2 regions of the Solibacillus sp. FSL K6-1523 genome follow, and region 2 is predicted to be linked to the other one. Evidence: riboswitches for the same ligand, from Rfam matches in the RefSeq annotation. Region 2 holds a riboswitch; the other holds the start of a gene.
What was found. A riboswitch is a leader RNA that binds a small molecule or an ion and turns the genes downstream of it on or off. The one in region 2 is predicted to bind glycine.

Region 1 (4,439 bases), 960 kb from region 2:
GGAAGAAGTAGTGGAAGAAATAAAGTTACATGTTTGAATGGGAGTTTTAAAACTAAACGTTAAAGGTGGGGAAAAGTAGATGAAAGTCTTAGAAAATGAAGTTGTGAAATTAGTACCAATTAACACTGAGCATATTGACGGAATATATAAAACAGCGCAGTTTCCTGAAATTTGGGAGCATTTGTCGGTAACATTATTTGACCTGGAAAGTGTTGTTCAATATGTAGAAGACGGTATAAAAAAGCGAGAAGCGAAAACCGATTTTCAATTCGTCATTATTGATGCACAAACAAATGAAGTAATTGGTTCGACTACTTTTATGGATATTTCAATGGCACATAAATGCCTCGAAATCGGCTCTACTTGGCTCACACCTGCATATTGGCGTTCAAACATAAATACAAACTGCAAATTTTTATTATTGCAACATGGTTTTGAAGAACTTGGTTTAAATCGCATTCAAATTAAAACAGGTCATGAAAATATCCGCTCGCAAAAAGCGATCGAGCGTCTAGGTGCCGTAAAAGAGGGCATTTTACGCAACCATATGATTCGAAAAGAAGGCACGATTCGCCATACTGTAATGTACAGTATTACAATTGAAGAATGGCCGGAAATGAAAAAACGTTTCTTGGCTGAGCTTTTATAAGGGAAATCAAAGTGGAAAAGGGCGTACAACCAGCCCTTTTCCATTTTTTTACTGTACAGGGACTAATATTTCACACAAATGGTTAGCGATCATTGTAGAAGTATATCTTTCAATAATGGGTTGTTCTCTGACGGCTAAATTATTTTTATCTATTTCAGAAAAGATAGTGCCCCAAAATTCGCTAACTGCCTCTTTTGTATGGTCAAGCAAGAAAATAGCATATTTCCCGCCAGCAAAAGTACCAACTTGAGCAGGTTCTTCCACTTGAAAAACTTTATCTATTACAACGCAAACATCATAACGACATTCTGCTTTAGGGGTCACCTCTGGGTTATCTTGTGGGATACCTAAAATTATAGAATTCTCAAATAACCCATTCAACTGTGCCCATCTTTTAAATGACTCCATTAATTCTTTATTTTGCTTTTCACCGTACGCTCCAACGTTACGGAAATAAGCAATCCTTGATTCAGGTAATTCTTCAATAGTTAATTGCATATTTTATTCCTCCCTTCCTAGAAAAGGTAATACGATATAAAATGTTTTTCAAGCTCTTTTTTAAAAAATTGGATTAGGTGCCGGTATAATTTACCGGTTATTTCCCTGCATAATAAAATTTAGAAAGGATTTCTTATTCGATAATTCTCTTCCTTATGAATAGAATTTAATAAAAATGTAAGAAATATGCTATTGAATACACCCATCACTAGTACTTATTGAAAATTCCTATTGTAATACAATAAATTAGTTGGTAGTATATGATATAGTACAATAATAGTGTTGGACGCGAGTTATTAGATGTTGGAAATTTTCAACACCAAATAGGCATACAAATGCATAAAGTATCATTGCGTAGATCGTTGTGGATAAAACTACAAACGGGAGCAGTTTCTGGAGAGAGCGCATCAATTGCGTCGCCGAAGGGTTCACAATCTCAGGCAAAAGGACAGAAGGGTAATAATAGTAGACGTTTTTTTGTGTTTAAAAACGTTGTTATTTTTTATTCTTAAGTTATAGAGACTGATTCCATTTTAGGGATCAGTCTCTTTTTTTCAGGAAAAATGATTCACCGCGAACCTCATCGCTATTATTTCGATCCATACGAAAAATATGGAGCAAAATAATGATATCGGAGGAAAACATCTTGGCACAACAACAGTTAAAACGAGAACTAAAAAATCGACATGTTCAATTGATCGCAATTGGTGGAACGATTGGGACAGGGTTATTTTTAGGCTCGGGTAAAGCGATTGCATTAGCAGGGCCATCTATTATTTTGGCGTATTTAATTGTCGGCATTGCACTATTTTTCGTTATGCGTGCATTAGGAGAATTATTACTATCAAAAGGCGGCTATCAATCCTTCACTGAATTTGCGACAGAATACATAGGGGATTGGGCAGGCTATGTGACAGGATGGACGTATTGGTTTTGCTGGATCATGACTGCAATGGCCGACATTATTGCGGTCGGCATGTACACACAGTATTGGTTTGACATCCCGCAATGGGTGCCAGCAATTGCTTGTTTAGTCGTATTACTAGGTTTAAATTTATTAACGGTAAAACTTTTCGGAGAGTTAGAGTTTTGGTTTGCGCTCATTAAAATTATTACGATTGTAGCATTAATCGTAATTGGCGTTATTTTATTAATTATTGGATTTGAAACAAACACAGGTCAAGTAGCCGTATCGAATTTGTGGGAACATGGTGGATTATTCCCGAATGGCGCATTTGGCTTCTTAATGGCCTTCCAAATGGTCGTATTTGCCTTCGTTGGGGTAGAATTAGTCGGTGTTTCGGCAGCGGAAACAGCGAATCCGCAAAAAAATATTCCTTCTGCGATTAATAAAATTCCACTGCGTATTTTATTATTTTACGTTGGTGCGTTATTCATCATTTTAACGATCAATCCATGGAATACATTAAGTGCGGAAAGCTCGCCATTTGTGCAAGTGTTTGCATTAGTCGGCATTCCAGTGGCAGCGGGATTAATTAACTTTGTTGTATTAACATCCGCAGCATCTGCCGGAAATAGTGGTTTATTTTCAACGAGCCGTATGTTGTTTAGTCTTGGCTCGAACAATCAAGCTTCAAAAAAATTCGGTACTTTAAATAAAAGAAGTGTGCCACAAAACGGTTTAATTTTTTCAGCAGTTGTCGTGTCAATTGGAGCGTTATTAAGTTATTTCATGCCAGAGGATGCTTTTGGAATTGTCACGACGATTAGTGCGATTTGTTTTATTTGGGTATGGAGCATCATTTTAATTTCGCATATTCTTTATAAAAAACGTCACCCAGAATTGCATGCAACTTCTACTTTTAAAGCACCATTAACACCGTTTATTAACTATTTAGTATTAGCTTTCTTCGCATTTTTACTTGTCATTATGGCGATTTCAGAAGCGACTCGAACAGCGTTAATGCTCACACCGCTTTGGTTTATTTTGCTATTCGTGCTTTATCGAATGAAAAGAAAATAACAAGTAGTCCGAACTTCACTGACTGAAGTTCGGATTTTTTTGATTCCAGTTATAATTCATATTAAAATAGAGGAAAAGGCGGTGGGAATAGTGGCGGGAAGGGTTATTTTTCATGTGGATATGAATAGTTTTTATGCGTCTGTTGAACAAGCACATGATCCGAGCTTAAAAGGAAAACCGATTGCGATTGCAGGGAATGTGAAAGAGCGTCGAGGGATTATTGTAACGAGCTCATATGAGGCAAGGGCGCATGGGATTTATACAACAATGACGGTTGGAGAAGCAATGAGAAAATGTCCACAGTTGCTATTATTACCACCCGATTTTGCTAAGTACCGGGTCGCAAGTGCGGCAATATTTACGATTTTACGAAGCTATACAGATTTAGTTGAACCTGTTTCGATTGATGAAGGTTACTTAGATGTTACCGAACGTTCGAAAACACAGCATCCTGTGAAAATTGCTGAGGAAATCCAGCAACGCATAATAACTGAACTAGATTTACCTTGTTCGATTGGCATTGCACCGAATAAGTTTTTAGCGAAAACCGCATCGGACATGAAAAAGCCACTCGGAATTACCGTACTGCGGAAGCGTGAAATCCAACAATTGTTATGGCCGCAAAAAGTGATTGAAATGCATGGTATTGGGGAAAGTACTGCTAAAAAATTAGCAACATTTGGGATTTTGACAATAGGCGATTTGGCAAATGCGGATGAACGGATGCTTCAAAACAAATTAGGGAAGAATGGGGTGCGCTTAAAAAATAGAGCGAACGGGATAGACGAGCGAAATGTCGATCCCAATTCGATTTATGATACGAAAAGTGTGGGCAATTCCACGACATTACCAAGGGATGAAACCGAATATTACATTTTGAAAGAGACGTTTGAAAAATTAAGTCGCAGTGTAGCAGAGCGTTTAAAGGCGAAATATTTAGTTGGTACAACGGTCAGTATTCAAATTCGTAATTTTGAATGGAAAAATCAAACACGGAGCAAATCGGTTCGAAATGCGCTTCAAAATGCGGATGCGATTTTTGATATTGCTTGGAAACTATTTACCCAAAATTGGGATGAAACTCCGGTAAGGCTCGTGGGGATTACCGTATCAAATGTTGTTGATCAAGCAGAAACGACGCAGCAATTGAATATATTTAACTTTGAACAGCATGCGAAAGACGAACCGATTGTTGAACTTGTTCAGTCAATCGAAAAGAAGTTTGGGAAAGGGAGTTTACAAAGGGGAGTACGCGCAAAAAAATCAAGTTATGCTTCTAAAACAAGCTTCAGTAAAGACTTTTTGGAA
Region 2 (4,439 bases):
AAGTGCTGTCATTGCAACTGATGCTGCAAGTGCAAGTAATGCTTGGTTTGAACAGATGTTAGAAGTCGCTTTATCACGACGGATATGCTGTTCACGTGCTTGTAATGTTAATACGTAACCACGACGGCCATCTTGGTCAACTGTTTCACCAACTAAACGACCTGGTACTTTACGCATTAATTTCGTTGTTACTGCGAAATAACCACAGTGAGGACCACCGTAACCTTCTGCAATACCAAATACTTGTGCATCACCAACTGTAATGTCCGCACCTAATTTACCTGGAGGTGTTAATACGCCAAGTGCTAATGGGTTTGCTGAAACGATGAATAATCCTTTTGCATCATGCGCAATATCCGCCATTGCTTGTAAATTTTCTACTTGACCGAAGAAATTTGGATATTGAACGATGACACCTGCTGTTTGATCATCTATTAATTCTTTTAATGCTTCAACGTCTGTTACGCCATCTTTCGTTGGAATCGTAACAACTTCGATTGATTGACCATATGCATAAGTAGCAACAACATCTTGATATTCTGGATGTACTGCACCCGATACGAATAATTTTTTACGACGTGTATGACCTGCTGCTAACATACCTGCTTCAGCTAGTGATGTACCGCCATCATACATAGAAGAGTTCGCTAAATCCATGCCCGTAAGTTCAGCAATCATCGTTTGGTATTCAAAGATTGCTTGTAATTCCCCTTGAGAAATTTCAGGTTGGTATGGTGTGTATGCTGTATAAAACTCTGAACGTGAAATAACGTGGTCTACGATAACTGGTTTATAGTGATTGTAAACACCCGCGCCTAAAAACGATACGTTCGTTGCTGTATCTTTATTTTTCGCTGCTAGTTGTGCCAATTCTTTCGATAAGGCCGCTTCTGATTTCGCTGCTTTAATATTATATAAACCTTTAAAGCGTACTTGTTCAGGTATGTCCTCAAATAGCTCATCCACACTAGAAACTCCAATACGCTCTAACATTTCTTGCTTGTCTTGTTCCGTCATTGGTAAATAACGATGTTTCATACGTAACCCTCTTTTCGAATTTTATTTAATGCGTTTATAAAATGGTTTTTCAACAATAACCGCTTTTGCGAATTTATTGCGAATTTCGATTTCCAATTCTATTCCAACTTCTGCAAATGTTGCGTCAATTAAAGCCATTCCAATATTGCGTTTAGTCATTGGTGATTGTGTACCCGTTGTTACTTCACCGATTTCTTGACCATCTTTAAATACTTTATAGCCGTGACGTGGAATGCCTTTATCAATCATCTCAATGCCAACAGATTTACGTGTTAAACCCGCTTCTTTTTGAGCGATTAACGCTTCTTGTCCGATGAATTTCGTTTCTTTTTGAAGTTTTACGGCAAAGCCAATTCCAGCTTCTAATGGCGTAATGTCTTGTGAAAGTTCTTGACCATATAATGGTAAGCAAGCTTCAAAACGTAACGTATCACGTGCACCTAAACCAGCCGCAATAACACCTTGCTCTTTACCAGCATCTAAAATTTTATTCCATAAATCAACAATCGCAGCTGGAGCTCCGTAAATTTCGAAACCGTCCTCACCTGTGTACCCACTGCGTGAAACTATTACAGAATGACCCGCGACATTCACATTATCTTGGAATTTGAAGTACTTAATAGTCGTTAAGTCTGTATCTGTTAACGTTTGTAATACTTCTTCGGAAAGCGGTCCTTGTAGGGCAATTTGAGCAAATTCATCCGAGGCATTTGTAATTGTCACATCGCCTTCTAAATGTTCGTTCATCCAAGCGAAGTCTTTATCTGTATTAGATGCATTCACACATAGTAAATAACGGTTTTCTTCTAAACGATATGTTAATAAATCGTCGACTACACCGCCGTTTTCATAGCATAATGCGCTATATTGTGCGCCGCCAATCGCAATTTTAGAAATGTCATTTGATAGTAATTTTTGTAAGTATGGTAAAGCATCCGGACCTTCCACGAAAATTTCACCCATATGTGAAACATCAAATAGGCCTGCACGGTTACGAACTGCATCGTGTTCTTCCTTAATTGAAGAGAATTGTACCGGTAAATCCCAACCACCAAAATCAATTGTTTTCCCACCGTATTTTGCATATTCATCAAAAAGCGGTGTTCGTTTTAATTCATTTATCATGTATAGTCCTCCTTAAATTATGTAATCACTTTTAGTTGCATGGTTCGCTTTGATTTTGTCCTTTTATAGGAATAAAGAAGCTTAAAACCATAAAAGGGCAAAAAAATAGACAGACGAATCCCTTTTAATGAGATTCTCTGTCCTTGCACCTGAAAGTTACACCTAAAATTGAAATTCCCTTCACATTTTAGGCTTTCCCCTTTGGTGGCTGTAATAGTACAACATCACAGCTCTCTCCAGAGTTGCGTCCAATACGAGTCTTTTTGCCTGAGAGATTCATAGACCCTCTATTTGCTCCTTCGGCGACGTGACTTCACGTTCTCTCCCCGTATCTTCATCCGCATTACTATATAGCTAAGTTAATCTATATCAATTATGCCTCGGCGTAATTGCGTCCAGATTTTTCGAGGGCCCACAGGACGTGGGTCAGTCAGCAGTTGTCACACGATGTGACGTTTTTAGGCTGACTTCCTTCTTCTCTTAAAAATCTGTGACATCCGCCGGGGCTTGACTTGATTCAACCGAGGTTTGAACCCCGGTTGAATCAAGTCAATTAAGATAACTCTTAGCCATATCCTAACATTGAATGTAATGAGAACGCAATCTTTTTTTAATAATAGATAAAACACGAACCTAAACAACAATTCCACATCAATTGTTCGACTTTAGGCGATTCACTTGAAAGCCTATATACTCAACTATTTGCCTTAACGAACGATTGGCTGTCAATACTTGAATATGACCTGCTTCCCGGTAAATTTTCCTTCTGTACAAATACAGTTCTTTCAATTCTTGCTCTGTGGATGTTTGAACGATTGGACGATTTTTATCATTTCGAATACGCATATAAATATCATCAAAAAGTGCATCTAAGAAAAATACCAAGCCTGTCCGTCGCATAATTCTACGATTTTCTTCACGAATCGCAACGCCACCGCCTGTCGCAATAATGCAAGCTTCATCTCGGAAAGAGCGTAAAAACTCAGTTTCAATCTCTCGAAAGCGCGATTCTCCATATTTTTCAAATATCTCGGGTATTGTCATCCCTTGTTGCCTTACAATTTCATGGTCCATATCATAGTAAGGCATTTTAAGATAATAACTTAAGCGCCTTCCGATCGCACTTTTTCCACATCCCATAAAGCCAACTAAATATATTTTTCGCATGCAAATCACCTTCTTCTATAAACGTGCTACTTCAATTCATTATTCATTCAAAGTACTTAGTATATTTATCGTAGCACGAACGTAAATAGATTCCAATGAATTATATGTTTTTAATTGTGCAAAATAGGCATTTGTATATAGTAATACAGCCCCTGTCACAATAAATAATAAAATAATTGCACATGGAAAAATAATTCCCCGTTCATTCTTTAGCAACTGGCAAAACCATACGCCTTTCCCTCCTCGTCCCATCACGCATCACAACTTTCACTAATATTTCATTATTATCGACTAGTAAATTCCACGATCCCACATAAGGTAAGAGGATTTCATTCCCACCTAAATTGGAGCGTTTACGAATATGCAATTCAGAACGATCAAAAACAAAATACTTCCCATCTTCCGCATCAAGTAACTCCATTTGTAAACTAGAGCTAGAATTCAGCATCCCGGTTACCGAACGTGCATTGTACTGATTTAAATCATAAATAAATAACTCCCAATTGACTTCATCCTTCATTTTGTCCAGGTTAATAATATCTCGAAACCAAAAAATTAAGAGTAAGCTTATATTGGCAAATAAAATAAAAATCATGAGTTGAAAAATACTTTCCAAAAATGTAAAGCCCTGTTCATTTCGCAAATACCCATTCTTTACACGCATAGTTCATATTCCTCTAAATCGGCATCATACTTGACACAAACTGAACCTAAATCAAAATTCCAAAAGTATGAAATACCTTCAATCTCTTGCACGCCACTCCATTCGCCATATCTTTGCTGCAGTAATGCGCCATTGAAAGCCACTTCAGCCGCATGTGTTTGCCGTTTTTGTCCCTCCAACTGCTGTTTCATATGGAAAGTTAGCGGAACGAGGCTCGCACTTAGAAAAAATAAAATCACAACAGCTAACAATGCCTCGACAAACGAAAAGCCTTGTTCAGTCATCCCTTGTTAACCTTCCTTTCCCTATGTTAATTTTGTAGCCATACATTTCCTCCTCATAATAAAAAGCCATGCTTCCGAACGATTGCAAATTGCCATTGACTCGAAAATGTAACCTCGGATTCGGTGTGGATACATGGAATTCCATCCCTTCTGGAAGTTGC

Region 1: another riboswitch for glycine. It lies ahead of MHI10_RS08825 (amino acid permease); the one in region 2 lies ahead of gcvT (glycine cleavage system aminomethyltransferase GcvT).

What each region holds. Positions count from the first base shown of each region.
Region 1 covers NZ_JBBOSU010000001.1:1,857,373-1,861,811, forward strand. Annotated here, with positions in the region: gene MHI10_RS08810 (nucleoside 2-deoxyribosyltransferase) at 1-37, shown strand, start outside; gene MHI10_RS08815 (GNAT family N-acetyltransferase) at 80-649, shown strand; gene MHI10_RS08820 (AraC family transcriptional regulator) at 698-1,147, opposite strand; glycine riboswitch at 1,531-1,609, shown strand; gene MHI10_RS08825 (amino acid permease) at 1,794-3,131, shown strand; gene MHI10_RS08830 (DNA polymerase IV) at 3,222-4,439, shown strand, end outside.
Region 2 covers NZ_JBBOSU010000001.1:2,815,510-2,819,948, forward strand. Annotated here, with positions in the region: gene gcvPA (aminomethyl-transferring glycine dehydrogenase subunit GcvPA) at 1-1,038, opposite strand, end outside; gene gcvT (glycine cleavage system aminomethyltransferase GcvT) at 1,060-2,163, opposite strand; glycine riboswitch at 2,299-2,405, opposite strand; glycine riboswitch at 2,409-2,501, opposite strand; gene MHI10_RS13565 (shikimate kinase) at 2,815-3,330, opposite strand; gene comGF (competence type IV pilus minor pilin ComGF) at 3,533-3,994, opposite strand; gene MHI10_RS13575 (type II secretion system protein) at 3,985-4,278, opposite strand; gene comGD (competence type IV pilus minor pilin ComGD) at 4,271-4,439, opposite strand, start outside.